Regions from separate parts of the Asanoa sp. WMMD1127 genome, predicted to be linked through region 2. Evidence: riboswitches for the same ligand, from Rfam matches in the RefSeq annotation. Region 2 holds a riboswitch; each other region holds the start of a gene.
The links. A riboswitch is a leader RNA that binds a small molecule or an ion and turns the genes downstream of it on or off. The one in region 2 is predicted to bind cyclic di-AMP.
Positions count from the first base shown of each region.

Region 1: another riboswitch for cyclic di-AMP. It lies ahead of O7635_RS00770 (C40 family peptidase); the one in region 2 lies ahead of O7635_RS06420 (hypothetical protein).
Region 3: another riboswitch for cyclic di-AMP. It lies ahead of O7635_RS36555 (hypothetical protein); the one in region 2 lies ahead of O7635_RS06420 (hypothetical protein).

Region 1 covers NZ_JARUBP010000001.1:134,150-139,989, reverse strand. The annotation lists gene O7635_RS00785 (N-acetylmuramic acid 6-phosphate etherase) at 1-333, shown strand, start outside; gene O7635_RS00780 (sigma-70 family RNA polymerase sigma factor) at 703-1,653, shown strand; gene O7635_RS00775 (hypothetical protein) at 1,741-2,682, shown strand; gene O7635_RS00770 (C40 family peptidase) at 2,747-3,703, opposite strand; cyclic di-AMP (ydaO/yuaA leader) riboswitch at 3,712-3,838, opposite strand; gene O7635_RS00765 (ABC transporter ATP-binding protein) at 4,226-4,978, shown strand; gene O7635_RS00760 (ABC transporter ATP-binding protein) at 4,975-5,751, shown strand; gene O7635_RS00755 (AMP-binding protein) at 5,748-5,840, shown strand, end outside.
Region 2 covers NZ_JARUBP010000001.1:1,297,742-1,303,581, reverse strand. The annotation lists gene O7635_RS06435 (glycosyltransferase) at 1-213, shown strand, start outside; gene O7635_RS06430 (diacylglycerol kinase family protein) at 225-1,121, shown strand; gene O7635_RS06425 (glutamate-cysteine ligase family protein) at 1,252-2,487, opposite strand; cyclic di-AMP (ydaO/yuaA leader) riboswitch at 2,865-2,997, shown strand; gene O7635_RS06420 (hypothetical protein) at 3,000-4,046, shown strand; gene O7635_RS06415 (glycoside hydrolase family 65 protein) at 4,043-5,840, opposite strand, start outside.
Region 3 covers NZ_JARUBP010000001.1:7,653,452-7,659,291, forward strand. The annotation lists gene O7635_RS36545 (ABC transporter permease) at 1-565, opposite strand, end outside; gene O7635_RS36550 (cation diffusion facilitator family transporter) at 736-1,647, shown strand; cyclic di-AMP (ydaO/yuaA leader) riboswitch at 1,815-1,945, shown strand; gene O7635_RS36555 (hypothetical protein) at 1,954-3,024, shown strand; gene O7635_RS36560 (SRPBCC family protein) at 3,079-3,549, opposite strand; gene O7635_RS36565 (serine/threonine-protein kinase) at 3,559-4,311, opposite strand; gene O7635_RS36570 (STAS domain-containing protein) at 4,398-4,751, opposite strand; gene O7635_RS36575 (hypothetical protein) at 5,133-5,558, shown strand; gene O7635_RS36580 (AraC family transcriptional regulator) at 5,650-5,840, shown strand, end outside.

The DNA of each region.
Region 1 (5,840 bases), 1.2 Mb from region 2:
ACCGGCTCGACCCGGATGAAGGCCGCCAGCGCGCAGAAACTGGTGTTGCACGCGTTCTCGACGACCGTGATGGTGCGCCTCGGCCGGGTCTACTCGAACCTGATGATCGACCTGTCCGCCACCAACGCGAAGCTGCGCGGCCGGATGATCTCCATCCTGATGGAGGCGACCGGCTGTCCGGAACCCGACTGCACGCGGGCGCTGACCGCGGCGGCCGGCGATCTCAAGACCGCACTGGTGTCTCTGGTCTCAGGCGCCGCCGTTCCGGAAGCCCGGGCGGCCCTCGCGCGTTCCAACGAGCGGGTCAGGGAAGCGCTCGCACTGCTCGGCTGAGCTGTTTCGGGCGTGAACCAGGGCGCTCTGTGGTGCGTATCACTACGCAGTGACGCGAATCCCATGCGCTCAGTGGCCTGCGTCGCTGCGGCGGCAATGCGGGAAATGGTGTGATAAATAGGGCGCGCGGATGGCCAACGGCGGCAGGCCCGCGACCCGATCTTCAGATCCCTGAGAGTTGGCAGAGTGAATATGACACTCACTCTCAGGAACCACTCAGGCATTCGTGACAGTTTCGACTCGCAAGACGGAATCCCTGGAGCGTCTCAACTGTTGTGTAGGTGTCAGCACCGATGAGGCACCTCGCGAGTTACCGGGGAGGGGCAGGTCGGTGTGAAGCACGAGAACGTTGGGGTAACCGAGGGGACAGTGGGCAACGTGGAGAACAACATCGTGATGCGCACGGACGAGGTCGCCGAAGAGCGCGACCTGGTCGGCGTCTACCTGCACGAGATCTCCCGCACGCCGTTGCTCGACGCGGCCCGGGAGGTGGAGCTCTCCAAGTCGATCGAGGCCGGCCTCTACGCGGAATACCTTCTCGACGAGGACAAGATCCCGTCCGGAGTGGAGCGCGAGGAGCTCAAGCAGCTGGTCGTCGAGGGTGACCGGGCCAAGGACCTGTTCATCCGCGCCAACCTGCGGCTCGTGGTGTCGATCGCACGGCGCTACGTGCGGTCCGGCATGCCGATGCTCGACCTGATCCAGGAGGGCAACACGGGCCTGGTCCGCGCCGTCGAGAAGTTCGACTACGAGCGCGGCTTCAAGTTCTCCACGTACGCGACGTGGTGGATCCGGCAGGCGATCAGCCGGGCCATCGCGCAGCAGGAGCGCACCGTGCGACTGCCGGTGCACCTCGTGGAAGACGTCAACCGGATGCGCAACGTCGCCCGCCAGCTCACCCGCGAGCTCGGTTCCGACCCGGAGCCCGAGCAGATCGCGGCGGCGCTCGGCGTGCCGGTCGAGCGGGTCCACGAGCTGGTCCGCTGGTCGCAGGACACGGTGTCGCTGGACACCCCGGTCGGCGACGACGGCGACACCAACCTCGGCGACCTGGTCGCCGACAACGACGCGCCGTCGCCGGAGGACGTGGTCCTGTCGACGCTCGAGCGGCAGCGCATCGAGAGCCTGCTCAACCACCTCGACGACCGGTCGGCCGGCATCATGCGGGCGCGCTACGGCCTCGAGGACGGTCGCGAGCACTCGCTGACCGAGGTGGCGTCGCGGTTCTCGCTCTCCCGGGAGCGGATCCGCCAGCTCGAGATCCAGGCGCTCGGCCGGCTGCGCGAGTTGGCCCGTGCGGAGGGTCTGCAGGCCGCGTAACGGCGGGTATACAAGTGCGACGAACGGCTGGCGTCCGATAGGGGGACGCCAGCCGTTCTTGTCGTACCCCCGCGGGAGCCTTCACCCATGACACCTTCCGTGGTTCATCGGGCGGTCCTGCCGGCCGCTCCGGTCTACGAGTTCGCCCTCAGCGTCCGCGCGCTCGAGGGCTTCACGCCCATGGCGGGCGACCACCGCATCGCCGACGGCTGGGTGCGGCGGGCGTTCGCCCATCCCGACGCCGCCAGGGCCGCCGCGGGGGCGGCCGTGGTGGCCGAGGTCGGGGCCGACGCCTCCGGCGGCGTGCGGCTGGCGGTGCACGCCGCCTCGGCGCTGACGCCCGACGAGGCCACCGCGGTCGAGCGGGCCGTCGCCGACTGGCTCGGCCTGCGTGACGACCTGACCGGTTTCCACGCGGTCGCCGAGGCCGACCCGGCGATGGCGCCGCTGCTCCGCGTCGCCCGGGGCCTCCACCAGGTGCGCTTCCCGTCCCTGGCCGAGGCGACGGTCTACTTCACGCTCACCCACCGCAGCACCGAGTGGTTCGCCGGCGCCCGCCGCCGACGCATGGCGGCCGACCTCGGCCCGTCCATGGTGGTCGACGACGTGGTCTACCGCGCGTTCCCCGCCCTCGACGTGGTGGCCGGCCTGAGCGACGACCGATTGCTGGCCTACACGGGCAACGCCCAACGCGCGGCCCGCGTCCGCGAGGTGGCCGCCGGCGTGGCGGGGCTGGGGGAGACGTGGCTGCGCGCGGCGCCCCACGCCAACGCCCGCGCGGCGCTGCTGGCCCTGCCGGGCGTGGGCCCGTTCACCGCCGACGCGCTGCTGCTGCGCGGCCTGGGCCGGCCCGACGAGGTTCCGCTCGAGATGCGCCCGTTCCGGCTGGCCGCCGAGCAGGTCTACGGCGCGCCACCGCCGACACCCGACGAGCTACGCGCCCGCTACGGCCGCCACATCGGCTGGTGGGCCTACGTCACCCGCACGGCCCTGCCGTGGTGCGAGACCCCGACCCCGGTCCGGGCCTGACCGTTTGACGCGGTGACCGACGCATGGGGAGGACCGAACCGGTCCTCCCCATGCGGGTGGTCGATCAGCGCACGCGGCCGTAGCCGTAGGGCGACATCATGTCCACTGAGGCCAGCTTCACCGACTCGCCGAACGTGGGCGCGTGGATCACCTGGCCGCCGCCGACATACAGGGCGACGTGCCCCAGCCCCGAATAGAAGACCAGGTCACCGGCGGCCAGCTGGCTCCGCGAGATGTGGGCGACCTTGTCCCATTGCATCGCGGCGTTGTGCGGCAGCGTCTTGCCCGCCGCGCGCCAGGCGGCCAGCGTCAGGCCCGAACAGTCGTAACCGTTGGGTCCTTCGGCGGCCCAGACATAGGGCGTCCCGATCGCGTTGTACGCGTACCGGACCGCGACACCCGCCTTGCCGGAGACCGACGGGATCTTCCCCGAATAGGATGAGCCGCTCGACGTCGAGGAGCCGTAGGCCTGCCTGCGCAGGTCGTACAACTTGTCGAGGTCGTTCTCGATCTTCTTCTTGCGGGCCTGCAGCTCCTTGGCCTGCGCGTCCTGCTGCGCCCGGGCCGTGGCCAGCCGTTGCTGGTCGCTCGTGAGCTGCTCGCGGGTGCTCCGGAACGCGTCGATCTGGGTCTGGCGCTCCCGCGCCAGCGAGTCCAGCGCCGCCATCCGGTCCAGCATGTCGTCGCCACCCGCCAGCAGAGCGCTGGCCGGGCCGAGCCGGCCGGTCTGGTAGGCCGCGACGGCGATGTCACCGACGTCCGCCTGGGCCGCGTCGAGCTGCTGCTGCAGCGGGCCCAGCCGGTCGGCCACCTGGCCCGCCTGCTTCTTGGTTGCCTTCGTCTCCTCGTTGAGCTTGTTGTAGGCCTCGACGACCTTCTCCAGCTCGGCGGAGGACTTGTTGATCTTCGCGGTGAGCTCGCTGGCCGACGGTTCGGCCGACGCGGCGCCCGCGGGCACCGCGACGACTACCGCCATGGCGACCAGCACGAGCGCACGCAGCGACATCCGTGCTGACGACAAAGGGCAGACCCTTCTTCCGCAGCCGCCTACCGGGTTAGCTGTCGGGTTCGGACGAGAAGGACGCCCTACCGCGGTGCGGATTCACCCCAGTGCTCCGTCGGGTCCCCGATTCGCCAGCGTGGGCCCGGGTCGTCTGGGCGCCCGGGGGACGGGCGCGGCACGGGCCGGCGATTCGGCGGCACCGGCGCGGAGCCACCCGGGGGGATGGCTGAGGACCACACCGGCGCCTCACCGTAACCCCGCGCCCCACCAGCACAAAGCCGAGCGGGGGCGAACTGCGGCTTTCGAGGCAATGATCCGCGCCGAAAGCGGGACACCTCACGCCGTGGGCAAAAGAAATTTCATTGGCAGTGCAAAAATCTTGGTCGCAGCTCTAGCGACGCCGGGTTACCACGTAGTTAAATGTGTTTCACCTTGTGACCCAGGCCACACCTGACCATCTCCGCATGCCAGCCTGACCGCATAAGTGGGGCGCCCCCGGTGCTGCAAGTCCGAAATCTCGAGGTCGTCTACGACGACGTGATGCTTGTGTTACGCGGTGTCTCGCTCGACGTCCCGAGCGGCGCCGTCGTCGCCCTGCTCGGCGCCAACGGAGCGGGCAAGACGACACTGCTGCGCGCCCTGACCGGACTGCTCGACGTCCACGACGGCGCGGTGACCAAAGGCTCGGTGACCCTCGACGGCCAACCCATCCACGGCCTGCGCCCCGCCGCGATCGTGCGGCGCGGCATCAGCCAGGTGATGGAGGCCCGCCGGATCTTCGGCGAGCTGAGCGTGGAGGACAACCTCCGGGTCGGCGGCCACACCAACCCGGGCGCGGTGGGTGCGCGGCTCGACCACGTCTACGGCCTGTTCCCCGTGCTCAAGGAGCGTCGCCGCAAGGTGGCCGGCTACCTGTCCGGAGGTGAACAGCAGATGCTCGCGATGGGGCGGGCGCTGATGGCGAAACCTCGCTACCTGTTGCTCGACGAGCCGAGCCTCGGTCTCGCGCCGCGCCTGGTCGACCAGGTCCGCGAGATCATCGTCGAGATCAACAAGTCGGGCACGGCGGTGCTGCTCGTCGAGCAGAACGCGGCGATGGCGCTGTCGATCGCGAGCCACGGCTACGTGCTGGAGACCGGCAAGGTCGTCCTCGACAAGCCCGCCGACCGGCTGCTGGCCGACGACGACGTGCGCGAGTTCTACCTCGGCCTCGGCGCCGCCGACACCGGCACGGCGCGCCGCTCGTTCCGCGAGGTCAAGCACTACAAGCGGCGCAAGCGGTGGTTGTCATGAGCGAAGACATTCTCGTCTTTGACGACGTGCACCTCAGCTTCGCGGGCGTCAAGGCGATCGACGGCATCAGCTTCACCGTCGGCGCCCGTGAGCTGTTCGCGATCATCGGGCCCAACGGCGCCGGCAAGACCTCGATCTTCAACGTGCTCTCCGGGGTCTACCGCCCGCAGCGCGGCCGCGTGCTCTTCGACGGCACGGACCTCGTGGGCCGCCGGCCGCACCAGATCGCCGCCCGCGGCATGGCCCGCACCTTCCAGAACGTCGAGCTGTTCGCCAACCTCACCGTGCTCGACAACCTGATGCTCGGGCGCCACCACCACATCGGCTACGGGACGCTGGCCGCCCTGGCCTGGGTGGGCAAGGCGCGCCGGGCCGAGGTCGCGGCGCGCGAGCGGGTCGAGGACATCATCGACTTCCTCGAGCTCGAGCAGTGGCGCCGGCTGCCGGTCGGCCTGCTGCCCTACGGCGTGCAGAAGCGGGTCGAGCTGGGCCGGGCCCTGGCCATGGAGCCCAAGCTGCTCCTCCTCGACGAGCCGGTGGGCGGCATGAACGTCGAGGAGACCGAGGACATGGCCCGCTACATCCTCGACATCCGCGACGAGCTCGACATCCCGATCCTGCTGGTCGAGCACGACATGGGCCTGGTCATGGACCTGGCCGACCGGGTGATGGTCGTCGACTTCGGCCGGCCCGTCGCCACCGGCGTCCCCGCCGAGATCCAGCACGACCCCGACGTGATCCGCGCCTACCTGGGGGAGGTGGAGCGGGCATGACGATCGCACCGGCCCGCACCGACACGGTGACCACGATCGCGTCGCGCATCCGCGACCGGGCGGCCGAGACGCCGCAGGGCGTCGCGATG
Region 2 (5,840 bases):
ATCGACCGTGGACTGATCGAGCGCGTGGGGCGATCGGGCGGGCTGATCTATCGCACGCATCCGCTCGGCTACATCTATCACCGTCATTCGAGCGGGCACACCTGGGAGCCCGGGCTCGAGTACTTCCTGCGCAACACCGGCGCGCAATGGCCCGGGGTGCCGCGGCACGAGGAGTTCGGCACCGATCGTGTGGGCGTAGCGTCGCTTGGGTAAATGAACCGGCCATGGCAGGCAAGGTCGCGGTGGTCGCGCACCGCAAGAAGAGTTTCGGTGGCGGGCTGCCGGAGCTGCGCCACCGGCTGGCGGACGCGGGCATCGCCGACCCGATCTGGCACGAGGTGCCCAAGAGCCGCAAGGCGCCCAAGCGGGTGCGGGCCGCGCTCAAGGACGGCGCCGAACTGATCTTCGTGTGGGGCGGCGACGGCATGGTGCAGCGCACGGTCGACGCGCTGGCCCAGGCGGGCGCGGCCGACGTGCCGCTGGCCATCCTGCCGGCCGGCACCGCCAACCTGCTGGCCGGCAATCTGGGCATCCCGGAGGACCTGGCGGCCGCGCTCGAGATCGGCCTGCACGGCCGGCGGCGGTCGCTCGACCTGGGCAAGATCAATGGTGAGCACTTCGCGGTGATGGCCGGCGCGGGGTTCGACGGGGAGCTGATCCGCGACGCCGACCGTGGCCTGAAGGACCGGCTGGGCCGGGTGGCCTACGCCTGGACCGGCGTACGCCACGTCCGCGACGGCGCCGTCCCGATGACCGTGACGGTCGACGGCAACGAGTGGTACAGCGGCGAGGCCAGCTGCGTCCTCTTCGGCAACGTCGGCACGATCACCGGCGGCATCCGCGCGTTCGACGACGCCAGCCCGCACGACGGCCTGCTGGAGGTCGGCGTCGCCACGGCCGAGGGCGCCCTGGAATGGGCCCGCACCCTCGGCCGGATGGCCACGGGACGCTCCGAAGGATCGCCCTTCATCAAGATCACGGCGGGCCAGAAGATTCGGGTGAAGCTGGCGGAGCCGCTGACCTACGAGATCGACGGCGGCGCCCGCAGCGCGGCCAAGAAGCTGAAGGCCCGCGCGGTCCCGGCCGCCGTCACCCTCTGCCTCCCCGAGGACCGCCCCTGACGCCTCACGCGAAGGAACGGCCCGTTGCTAACGCTTTCCGCATAGGAACGGCCCGTTGCTAACGCCGGCAGCCCGGGGTGGGGCGGGGCGCGACGGTCCAGCGAGGGCTGGGCTGGCGCAGGGTGGGTTGTCAGCCGAGGGCGGGCTCCGTGAAGGTGGCCGGCGGGACCGGGTCGTCGGCGGGGCAGGCGCCGCGCGCCACGTAGCGTTCGATGAACGTCTCCACCGCCTGCTGGATGCGCGGGCCCGCGCCGCGGCGGTCCAGGGCGGCGGCCGCCGCCGTGAAGCAGCTCAGCGCGGCCGACGCCAGGGCGGGGTCGCGCAGGCCCGTGCGGGCCGCGGCCACCCAGTCGCGGTGCCGGCGCAGCGGTGAGCGCAGGTGCTCGGTGGCCGCGGCCGCCGCGTCGGCGGCGAGCGGGTCGTCGAGCAACGCCGTCACCACCGCCAGCGGCACCACCCAGCCGTCGCCGGGCTGCTGGTCGATCATGCGGAACTCGAGGTAGCCGCGCGGGCGTACCGGTGGCACAAGGGTGCCCAGGTGGCGCTCCAGATCCTCCAGGGTGGCGGGGCGCGGACCATGCCCCCGCAGCCAGGACCGCATCGTCAGGCCGGTCGGCACCAGCCAGGGTTCCGGCCCCGCGACCATGGCGACGTTGGCGCGCAGCGCGTAGCGGGCCCAGTCGGACCGGGGCTCGCCGCCCGCTCGCGGCGCGCGGGTGCGGCTCGCGTCCGTGCCGAAGCGCAGCGCCTGGCGGTAGGAGACCCAGCGGGTGCCGCGTACGGCGTGGGGCGAGTTGGCGAACGCCGCCAGCAGGACCGGGCCGATCGCGTCGGCCAGCCACCAGCGCATCCGGTAGCCGGCCCAGCCGTCGGAGTCGTCGCCGGCGTCCAGGCAGACCTGCACGCTGGCGGAGTTGCACATGACCGCCAGCCCTTTGCCGCCCGACCGGGCGTGGTATTCGGCGAGCGCGACGTAGCGCGGGTGCGTCGTGACCAGCTCGGGCCGGCGGTGCGCGTCGAGACCGGTGCCGTCCAGCACCAGGCCCTCGGCGGACAGCGCCGACCGCACGATGGCGAGGTCGGTGCGGGCGGCCGACACGCAGTCGGACAGGGACGCGCCGACCGCTGACGAGATCTCCAGCTGGCCGCCTGGCTCGATGGTGATCTGGCCGCCGCCGGGCAAGGAGCCCAGGCCGGCGGTGGCCGCGGTCAACCGGGCGATCGACGGGCGCGCCAGCGGCGCGCGCGGGTCGCGCACGGGATATTCCAGCTCGACGCCGACCCGGCCGATCGGGCCGACCCGAAATCCCGCGGCGGCGACATAGGTCTCCGCCGCTTGCTCCGTGAGGACGGCGATGTCGTCCACGGCGCCTCCGATGAGTGCGGTTATCTGCCGCCGTCGGCAGGAGTCGCCGGCGGCGCCGTTGGGGTGGGGTGGTGTGCCGGCCGGTAACCCGGTCGGGGTGACTCCATTAGCGGCCCCGCGAGCCTCCTTGTCCAGCGGAACCGGCCAACTCGAAATGAACACCCGATTGACCACACGTTCGGCTGACACCGGCGGTTGCGTACGCCTTCTTTCACGTTTTCCCGTGCCCTTTCTTAAGCGCTCCTTACGTCACCGAAAGTCGTTGGTACGTAACGCATTCCAGGGCAAAGGAAGAGGCATCCGATCCTTGCGAAGAATAGGTCGGGATCGGTTAAGCTGGCTCCGGCTTCCGCCGGATCATCCCCCCGGTGACCCCGGCGCAGTTGCCGCCTAATCGCCGAGAGGCGAGCCGGGGACCCGTGTTCCTGGGGTGAGTCCGCGACAGCGGTAGGGGTTGTTCCGCCCCGAACCCGTCAGCTAACCCGGTAGGCGGCCCTACCGAAGGAACGTGAATGACGCGCAAAGGACGCACGCGCGCTCTCGCCCGGCGCGCCGCCCTGGTCGGCACCGTAACGCTGCTGGTGGGCATCGGCCTCGCCCCGGCAGCGGTCGCCGCACCCAACCCCACCCCCTCACCGCCCCGCGAAGGCGGAAAGAACGAACTGATCGACGAGGCCATCGAGCGCACCAGTCGCGCCTTTGTCGAGGCGAAGAACGCGGTCACCGACTCCCGCAAGAAGCAGGACGCGCTCAACAAGGAGATGGCCCGGCTCGAAGTGCGCCGGGCCGCGCTGGCGCCGCAGGCCGCCGAGATCGCCCGGCACAACTACATGAACGGCCGGATCGGTCCGGCGCTCATGTTGCTCAACAGCCGGGACGAGAACGAGTTCCTGGACAAGGCCGAGACCCTCGAGATGCTGTCGGCGTACGACAACGAGCGGTTGGCCGAGCTCGCCGACAACCAGCGCCAGGCCGCGGCGGCCAAGGCCCAGCTCGACCTGGAGACCAAGCGCGAGTCGGCCCAGCTGGCCGTGATGGCCAAGCAGAAGTCCGATGTGGAGAAGGCGTTCAAGCTCGCCGGCGGTCGGACGGTGAACGGCAACGCGTACGTGAACCAGCCCGTCGCCCGGCAGTCGCCGCGTGCCTCGGACGGCTCGTTCCCGGCGCAGTCGTGCAGTGTGGACGACCCGACGACCAACGGGTGCATCACGCCGCGCACGCTGTTCGCGCTCAAGGAGACCCAGCGGCTGGGCTTCAAGCGGTTCGTCTCGTGTCACCGGGACGGCGGCCCCTTCGAGCATCCGAAGGGGCGCGCCTGCGACTTCTCGGTGTTCAAGACCAACGACTTCGGCAGCGGGGACGCCCAGGGCGACGCCCGGTTCTACGGCAACAACCTGGCGGCGTTCCTGGTGAAGAACGCCGACAAGCTGGGGATCCTCTACGTCATCTGGTACCGGCAGGTGTGGCTACCGTCGACGGGCACCTGGAAGTCCTACAGCGGCGCCCATGGCGACCCGTCCAGCGACCACACCAACCACGTCCACTTGTCGCTTCTCTAGCGCCGCCTGGTGTCGGGCACCGGCCTGCGGGCCGGGGCCCGACCCGCGGGCTGGCGCGGCTGCCGGCGGTGCGGATCGAGCTGCGGGATCTTGACCCGCACCTCCTTCTCGCAGGTCACCGTGATCGGCTCGCCATGGTGGCTGAGGTCGATGCTGGCATCGTCGGGCTCGCCGTCCCGCAGCGAATAGATCGCCTCGTGCTGCCGCACGTCGACCCGCAGCCGCTTGCCCTTCCACATGAGAGCGAACTCCAACCGGCTGATCCGGGCCGGCAGGCGCGGCATGAACGTGAGCTGCTCCTCGTGGTCGCGCATGCCGCCGAACCCGGCGACCAGGCCGAGCCAGGCGCCGGCGAGGGCGGCGATGTGCAGCCCCTCCCGGGTGTTGTTGTGGATGTCGTGCAGGTCCATCAGCGCGGCCTCGCCGAGGTAGTCGTGGGCCAGCTCGAGGTAGCCCACCTCGGCCGCGACCACGGCCTGCGTGCACGCCGACAACGACGAGTCGCGGACCGTACGCCGCTCGTAGTAGTCGAAGTTGCGCAGTTTCTGCTCGTCGGAGAACGCGTCGCCGCACCAGTGCATCGCCAGCACGAGGTCGGACTGCTTGACCACCTGGCGCCGGTAGAGGTCGAAGTACGGGTAGTTGAGCAGCAGCGGGTAGTTCTCCGGCGGCGTGTTGTCGAAGTCCCACTCCTGGTAGCGGGTGAAGCCCTCGACCTGCGGGTGCACACCGAGCTCTTCGTCGTACGGGATGTGCATGTTGGCGGCCGCGTCCCGCCAGGCGGCGGTCTCCTCGTCGTCGACGCCCAGCCGCCACGCCCGCTCGCTGTGCCGGTTGACGCACTCGGCGGCCTCGATCATGTTCCGCCGCGCCATCAGGTTGGTGTAGATGTTGTCGTTCTTGACCGCGGTGTATTCGTCGGGACCGGTCACGCCGTCGATGTGGAACTTGCCGTGCCGGTCGTGGTGGCCGAGCGAGTGCCACAGCCGGGCGGTCTCGACCAGCAGCTCCAGGCCGATCTCGCGCTCGAAGTCGGCGTCGCCGGTGGCCTGCACGTAGCGGCGCACCGCGTCGGCGATACCGGCGTTGACGTGGAAACCGGCCGTGCCCGCCGGCCAGTAGCCCGAACACTCCTGGCCGCGGATCGTCCGCCACGGGAACGCGGCGCCGCGCAGGCCCAGCTGCTTGGCCCGATCGCGGGCCATGTCCAGGGTCGCGTGCCGCCAGCGCAGGGCGTGCGCCACCGCCACCGGCTGGGTGTACGTCAGCACGGGGAGCGCGAACATCTCGGTGTCCCAGAAGACGTGGCCGTCGTAGCCGGGCCCGGTCAGCCCCTTGGCCGCGATCGGCCGCAGCTCGGCCCGGGCGCCGGCCTGCAGCACGTGGAACAGCCCGAACCGGACCGCCTGCTGCACCTCGGAGTCGCCCTCGACCTTGACGTCGGCCGCGTCCCAGAACGTGTCGAGGTATTCCTTCTGCTCGCGGACCAGGCCGTCCCAGCCGGAGAACTCGGCGGCCGCCAGCGCGGCGCTGACCTGGTCGCGGATCGCGGGCAGCGAGCGCCGGCTGGACCAGCCGTAGGCCAGCAGCTTGACCACGACCAGCTTCTCGCCCGGCTTGAGCACGCAGGCGATCGTGGTGCGGGCCCAGTCGTCGTGCGACTCGGTGTTGATGTTGGTCTTGGCCGGACCGTCGACCTCGTGCTGCATCGCGGCGCCGACCCGCAGGCCGCTCCGCTTGGTGCGGTGGATCAGCAGGCCGCGGGTCTTGTCGGTGACCCGCTCCTCGATCTGC
Region 3 (5,840 bases), 6.4 Mb from region 2:
CGGTGGACCCGCCGTAGAGCCGGTTGACGCCGAGGTCCAGCACCCCGACGAGGGTCAGCGTGCGGGGCGACCCGGCGGCGTCGAGCACGGTCACCGGCCCGCCGATCGTGAACCCGGCCCGCGCGACGGTGTTCTTCTCGACCGCCAGCTCACCCGGGCCGGTGGGCAGGCGGCCGGCCAGCAGGTCGTACGCGGCCAGGGCCGGCACGTCCGGGACGGAGAGCCCGTACCCGACGTGGCCGTGGTCCATCATGATCTTGCCCTCGCGGTCCAGCATGCTGAGCCAGGCCGCCATCCGGCCGTCCACGGCCGCGACCCCGTCGAGGGCGGCGATGGTCTCCACCGTGTCGCGCTCGGCGAGCAGCCCGGCCGGCTCGACGGCCACGTCGACGTTGCGGGCCGAGCGGGCCAGGTCGTCGTAGAAGGCGGCCCGGGCGGTGTCGCCGTAGACCAGGGTGCCCGCGAGGAAGCCGACTCCCACCATCACCGCGAAACCGGTCAGCACCAGCCGCACGGCGTGGGCCCGGAAACCGGTGACGGCGAGGCGAAGGAGAGGCCGTTTCACGACGCCCAGTCTGACCAAGGGCAACAGGGGTCACGCCACACCCCTGCGGTAAACATCCCGACACCACCGGCCGACGGACAATGGGAATGGTTACCGGTGTCACCTTTGCATACATAGCGATGTTTGCATAAGACTGGAGCCAGCAGCGAGCGAGCCAGGCAGGAGGACCGGTGGGAGCAGGACACGACCACGGCGCGCGCGACGCCGGCGCGCGGCACCGGGGGCGCCTCTGGGCCGCCTTCGCGCTGCTCGCCGTCTTCATGGTGGTCGAGGCCGTCACCGCGTTCGCCACCGGCTCCCTGGCCCTGCTCTCCGACGCCGGCCACATGTTCACCGACGTGCTCGGCATCGGCATGGCGCTCGCCGCGATCACCGCGGCCCGGCGGGCGGCCGCCCGCGACCCGCAGCGGACCTTCGGCCTCTATCGCCTGGAGGTCCTGGCCGCGCTGGCCAACGCGGTGCTGCTGTTCGGCGTCGCGATCTACGTGCTGGTCGAGGCCGTGCGCCGGTTCGGCGACGCGCCCGCGGTCGACACGACGCCGATGCTGATCGTGGCCGGGCTGGGCCTGGTGGCCAACATCGTGGCGTTCGGGCTGCTGCGCGAGGGCGCACGCGAGAGCATCAACGTCCGCGGCGCCTATCTGGAGGTGCTCGGCGACCTCGTCGGCTCCGTCGGCGTGCTGGTCGGCGCCGGCATCATCGCCGCCACCGGCTGGTTCCTGGTCGACCCGCTGATCGCGGTCGCGGTCGGCCTGTTCATCCTCCCCCGCACCTGGAAGCTCGGTCGCGAGGCGCTGCGGATCCTGGTGCAGGCCGCGCCGGAGCACCTCGACGTCGCGGCCATGCGCACCTCGCTGGGCGCGGTGCCGGGCGTCTGCGACGTGCACGACCTGCACGTCTGGACGCTGACCTCGGGCATGGACGTGGCCTCGGCGCACCTCGGCATCGAGGGCGACGCGGAGGTGGCCACGGTGCTGGCGGCGGCCCGGGAGGCGCTGCACGACGGCTTCGGCATCGACCACGCCACCCTTCAGGTGGAGCCGGTGGCGGCCACCGGCGACTGCCGTACCGCGAGTTGGTGACCGTGGGTGCTTAGATCGGCCTTAACTTTCGTGACCTTCAGCCGAGATTTGCCCGGATAAATCCGGGCAAGCCCGGCTAATGCGCTTTTAACGGCGCTCCCGCAGAGTAGGCATTCCTCGGTAGTCTCCAGATCGATCTTCGCTGGCCGGCACCCCACCGGTGCCTGCGGAGATCGTCGCCTAATCGCCACGGCGAGCCGGGGAACCAGGCACCTGGGGTGAATCCGCGCCAGCGGTAGGGATCAACTTCCGTCCCGAACCCGTCAGCTAACCCGGTCGGCGGCTGACGGAAGGACATGCCCCCAGATGATCGATCCCCCCAGTCATCCGCACCTCCGACGACGATGGATCCGGGTCGCGACCGTCGTGCTGTTCGGCCTCGTCGTCGGGCTCGTCGGCCCGATGGCGCCGGCCAACGCCGACCCCGACGACGAGGGCGGCACCGCCGAGCTGCGGGACCAGCTCGACAAGGCCAGCCGGGGCTTCCTCGACGCGCAGGCGGCGTTGAAGCGGTCCCAGGCCAAGCAGAAGGAGCAGGAGGCCACCCTCCGGACCGTCGAGCAGGACCTGGCCTCGCACGTCGACGCGGTCGCGGAGATCGGCCGCACGGCCTACCGCACCGGCCGGCTCGGCCCGATGTCGGCGCTGATCAACGCGGACTCCCCCGACCGCTTCCTGGAACGGGCCAACGCGCTCGGCATGGTCGCCGCCAACGAGCAGCGTGAGATCAGCAACCTGGAGCAGACCAAGGCGAAGGCTGCCGAGGCGACGGCGGCGATCAAGACGGAGGTACGCGAGCAGGAGCGCCAGGTCGCCCTCATGAAGGCCCGCAAGGACCAGGCCGAGCGGGCACTCGACGTGGCCGCCCGCCAGCAGAAGGCGGCCGCGGCGAAGGCGGCGCAGTCGGGCGGCTCCGGGAGCAACACCGGCGGCTCCGGCGGCGCCACGGCCACACCGGCGAAGCGCAACAGCGACGGCAGCTGGCCCACCGAGTCGTGCAGCGTCAACGACCCGACACCGGCCAACGGCTGCATCACCCCGCGCAACCTGCACGCCCTGCAGCAGGCGAAGGCGGCGGGCTTCACGCGTTATGTCTCGTGTTACCGCAGCGGCGGTTCCGGCGAGCATCCCAAGGGCCGGGCGTGCGACTACGCGGCGGCCAAGGGCGGCTTCGAGGGCGACGCGACCGGTGGAGACAAGACCTACGGCACCAACCTGGCCAACTACTTCATCCGCAACTCGGACCGGTTGGCCGTGCTCTACGTGATCTGGTACCGGCAGATCTGGCTGCCGAGCAGCGGCTGGAAGGCCTACAGCGGGGCGGGCGGAGACCCGTCCAGCGACCACACCAACCACGTCCACCTGAGCGTCTACTGAGGTCCCGAAAACCATCCGGGGGTACGCCGCGCGGCGTACCCCCGGATGCGTTCGTCAGGCCTGCTTCTCCAGCACCCGCGGGAGGCGCTCGGCCAGTGCGTGGTGGGCCGCCTGGGCCTGCTTGAAGGCGTACGCGTAGAGCGGTGTCGGCGCGGTGAGCGTGATCGTGACGTCGGCGCGGATGCCGCCGCCGGACATCGGGTGGATGCGGGTGTTGTTGCGCAGCGTCGTGCCGGGGCGCTGGCGGGCCAGGGTGATGATCTCCGCCGGGCCGGCGCTCGGGCCGGGACGGTTGATCGCCAGCACGTCCGCCGTGTAGGTCGTCGTGAAGTGGAACGGGCCCAGCGGGAAGCGGTCGTTGATGACGAAGCTGCGCACCGCGCCGTCGACCGGCGGTCGCTCGGTGACCTTGACGATGAACGGGTGCAGCTCCGTGTGCCGGCTGAAGTCCGACAGCAGCGCGACCGCCACCTCCGGCTCGCAGCGCGCCTCGAAGGAGTAGGTGAACGTGCCGCTCTTCGCCATCTCGAACTCCTAGTTGAGGCGGTGCAGAGCCGGCGCCGGTAGGGCACGCGGGGTCGGAGCGCTGGCCGGCATGATCGCCGACCATAGACCGATGGCGACGTCCGCGCTGATCGGACGATCGGTCGGAGTGCGGCTCATCGTGGCCCGGCACAGCTCGGCGACGGCCCGCGGCAGGCCCGGCACGGCCAGCACCGGCGCCGGCGCGGCGCCCGGGCGCGAATTGGCGGCCTGGCCCGTGAGCATCTGGTGGAGCAGCACGCCGAGCCCGAACACGTCGTCGGCCGGCAGCCCGGGGGCGCCGGCGGGGCCGGCCAGGCCGAAGTCGATCATCTTGGCGCCGGCCCGGGTGAGCATGACGTTGCGGGCGGAGACGTCGCGGTGCACGACGCCGCGGCGGTGGGCGACGGCCAGCACGTCGGCGACGGTGGCCGCGATCCGCACCGCCTCGGGCCACGGCAGCGGGCCCCCGACCAGCCGGCCGGCCAGGGCGACGCCGTCGAGCAGCTCGAGCACGACGTACGGCGCCACCGAGCCGTCGGGCAGCGGGGCGGCGCCGTGGTCGTACACCTTGGGGACGCTGGGGTGGCGCAGCCGTTCCGTGATCGCGGCCTCGCGGCCGGCGGTGTCGGCGTGCGCGGGAGTGATGACCTTCACGGCCAGCGGGCGGGCGGAGTGGCTGTCGAAACCGTGGTAGACCGTCGACACGCCGCCGCGCGCGATCGGGCCCAGCAGCACGTATCGCCGGAGGATGGTCGTGCCCATCCGCAACCACGCCACGACCCGGGACTCTTCCGGATCTCCGGTGCCCGGACAAGAGGTGACGGGCAGGCTTTAACCGCCCATAAACGTCAGGCGCCGGCGGGCGTGTTGAGGTCGCCGAGATAGGGCTCCGGCGCCCCGAACAGACCGAGCAGCCCGGTGACCCAGAGCTGGCGGTGGACGAACCGGCTCGGCTCGGTGACGACGAGCTTGACGCCGCTCACCTCGGCCGTCTGGAAGCCGGCGACCATCGCGCTGATGCCGACCGAGTCGATGAAGCTCACCAGTCGCAGGTTGAGCTCGATCCGGGTGGGGCGATCGTCGGTCAACGCCGCGGCGATGGCCTCTTTGACCTCGTGGGCGGAGTCGACGTCGATCTCACCGCGGGGGGCGATCTCGAGGACTCCGTTGGCACGCCGAGTTGTCACCATCGACAGACTCACGCAACTACCTCCGAGCTCGATCCTCGGTCCGCATCCAGGGGACCTCTCGACAGTACGCGGACCGCGACCGAGGGTATTCGCATCCATCACATGGTCGCCAGCCTTGCGGCCGCGTACTTCCCCTTTCTTGTATTCCGAAACCGGCATAGCCGGGCAAAACTATGAGTATGTGACCTTCGACTCGCCCGAACGGAGCACAGGCGGCGAATTCGGCCGCGGCCAGCCTACCGCACGTGTCGGTCGTCACTCCCCGGTGCGCCAGCGTCCACAATCGGCACTGGACGGACCTGGTTTGCGCGAGGTGGCACGGGGGCACTGAGCAGGAGTCGGACGCTGGTGCGTCCGAAGTGGCAGGTTCGGCGACAGAGGAGGACGGCAGCAATGTTCGGAAGCAACCTCATCGACCGCCGGAGCAGGACGGAGCGGATCACCGACGACGCGTGGGACCATCTGCGGTCGTTCGTCGACTCGGCGCGGTCGCGCACCGCCGGCTTCGCCGGTGACGCGGGCAGTGCCGTGTCGGGCGCCGTGGGCGCCGTCGGTGGTGCGGCGAGCGTGGTCGGCGACGCGGCCGACGAGGCCCGGCGGCGAGCCAACCTCGCCTACGACGCCCTCGCCGGACGCCGGCTGCCCATCCCGTGGACCCTGGTGATCGCCGCCGCGGCCGTCGGCGCAGCGATCGGCTGGGCCGCCGGTTCGGCCTCGCGGGCCGCGATCGCGCGGATGGGCGACGACGCCGAGACCGGTCGGGTCGACGAGATCGAGTTCGTCGAGGCCGACCGCGCGAAGTCCTCGCTCGAGAGCTGAAAACCGCGCGCGGGGTTGCCGAACGGCCGCACCGGCAACCCCGCTCTGCGCTCGATTGACGTGTGACTCTGCGCGGGCAATGCTCATGGTCATGCGTCACCGGCCCGACACCGAGCGTGTCGACACATTGCCGCCCGAGACGCACTCGTTCCGCATCGCCGACCTGGACCAGGCCCGGGCGTGCATCGCGGAGTTCTACTACGACGTCGTGCTCGACCCCCTCGACCGGACCCGGCCCCTGGCCCTCGCCGCCGACATGGTGCGCCTCGGGCCGGTCACCGT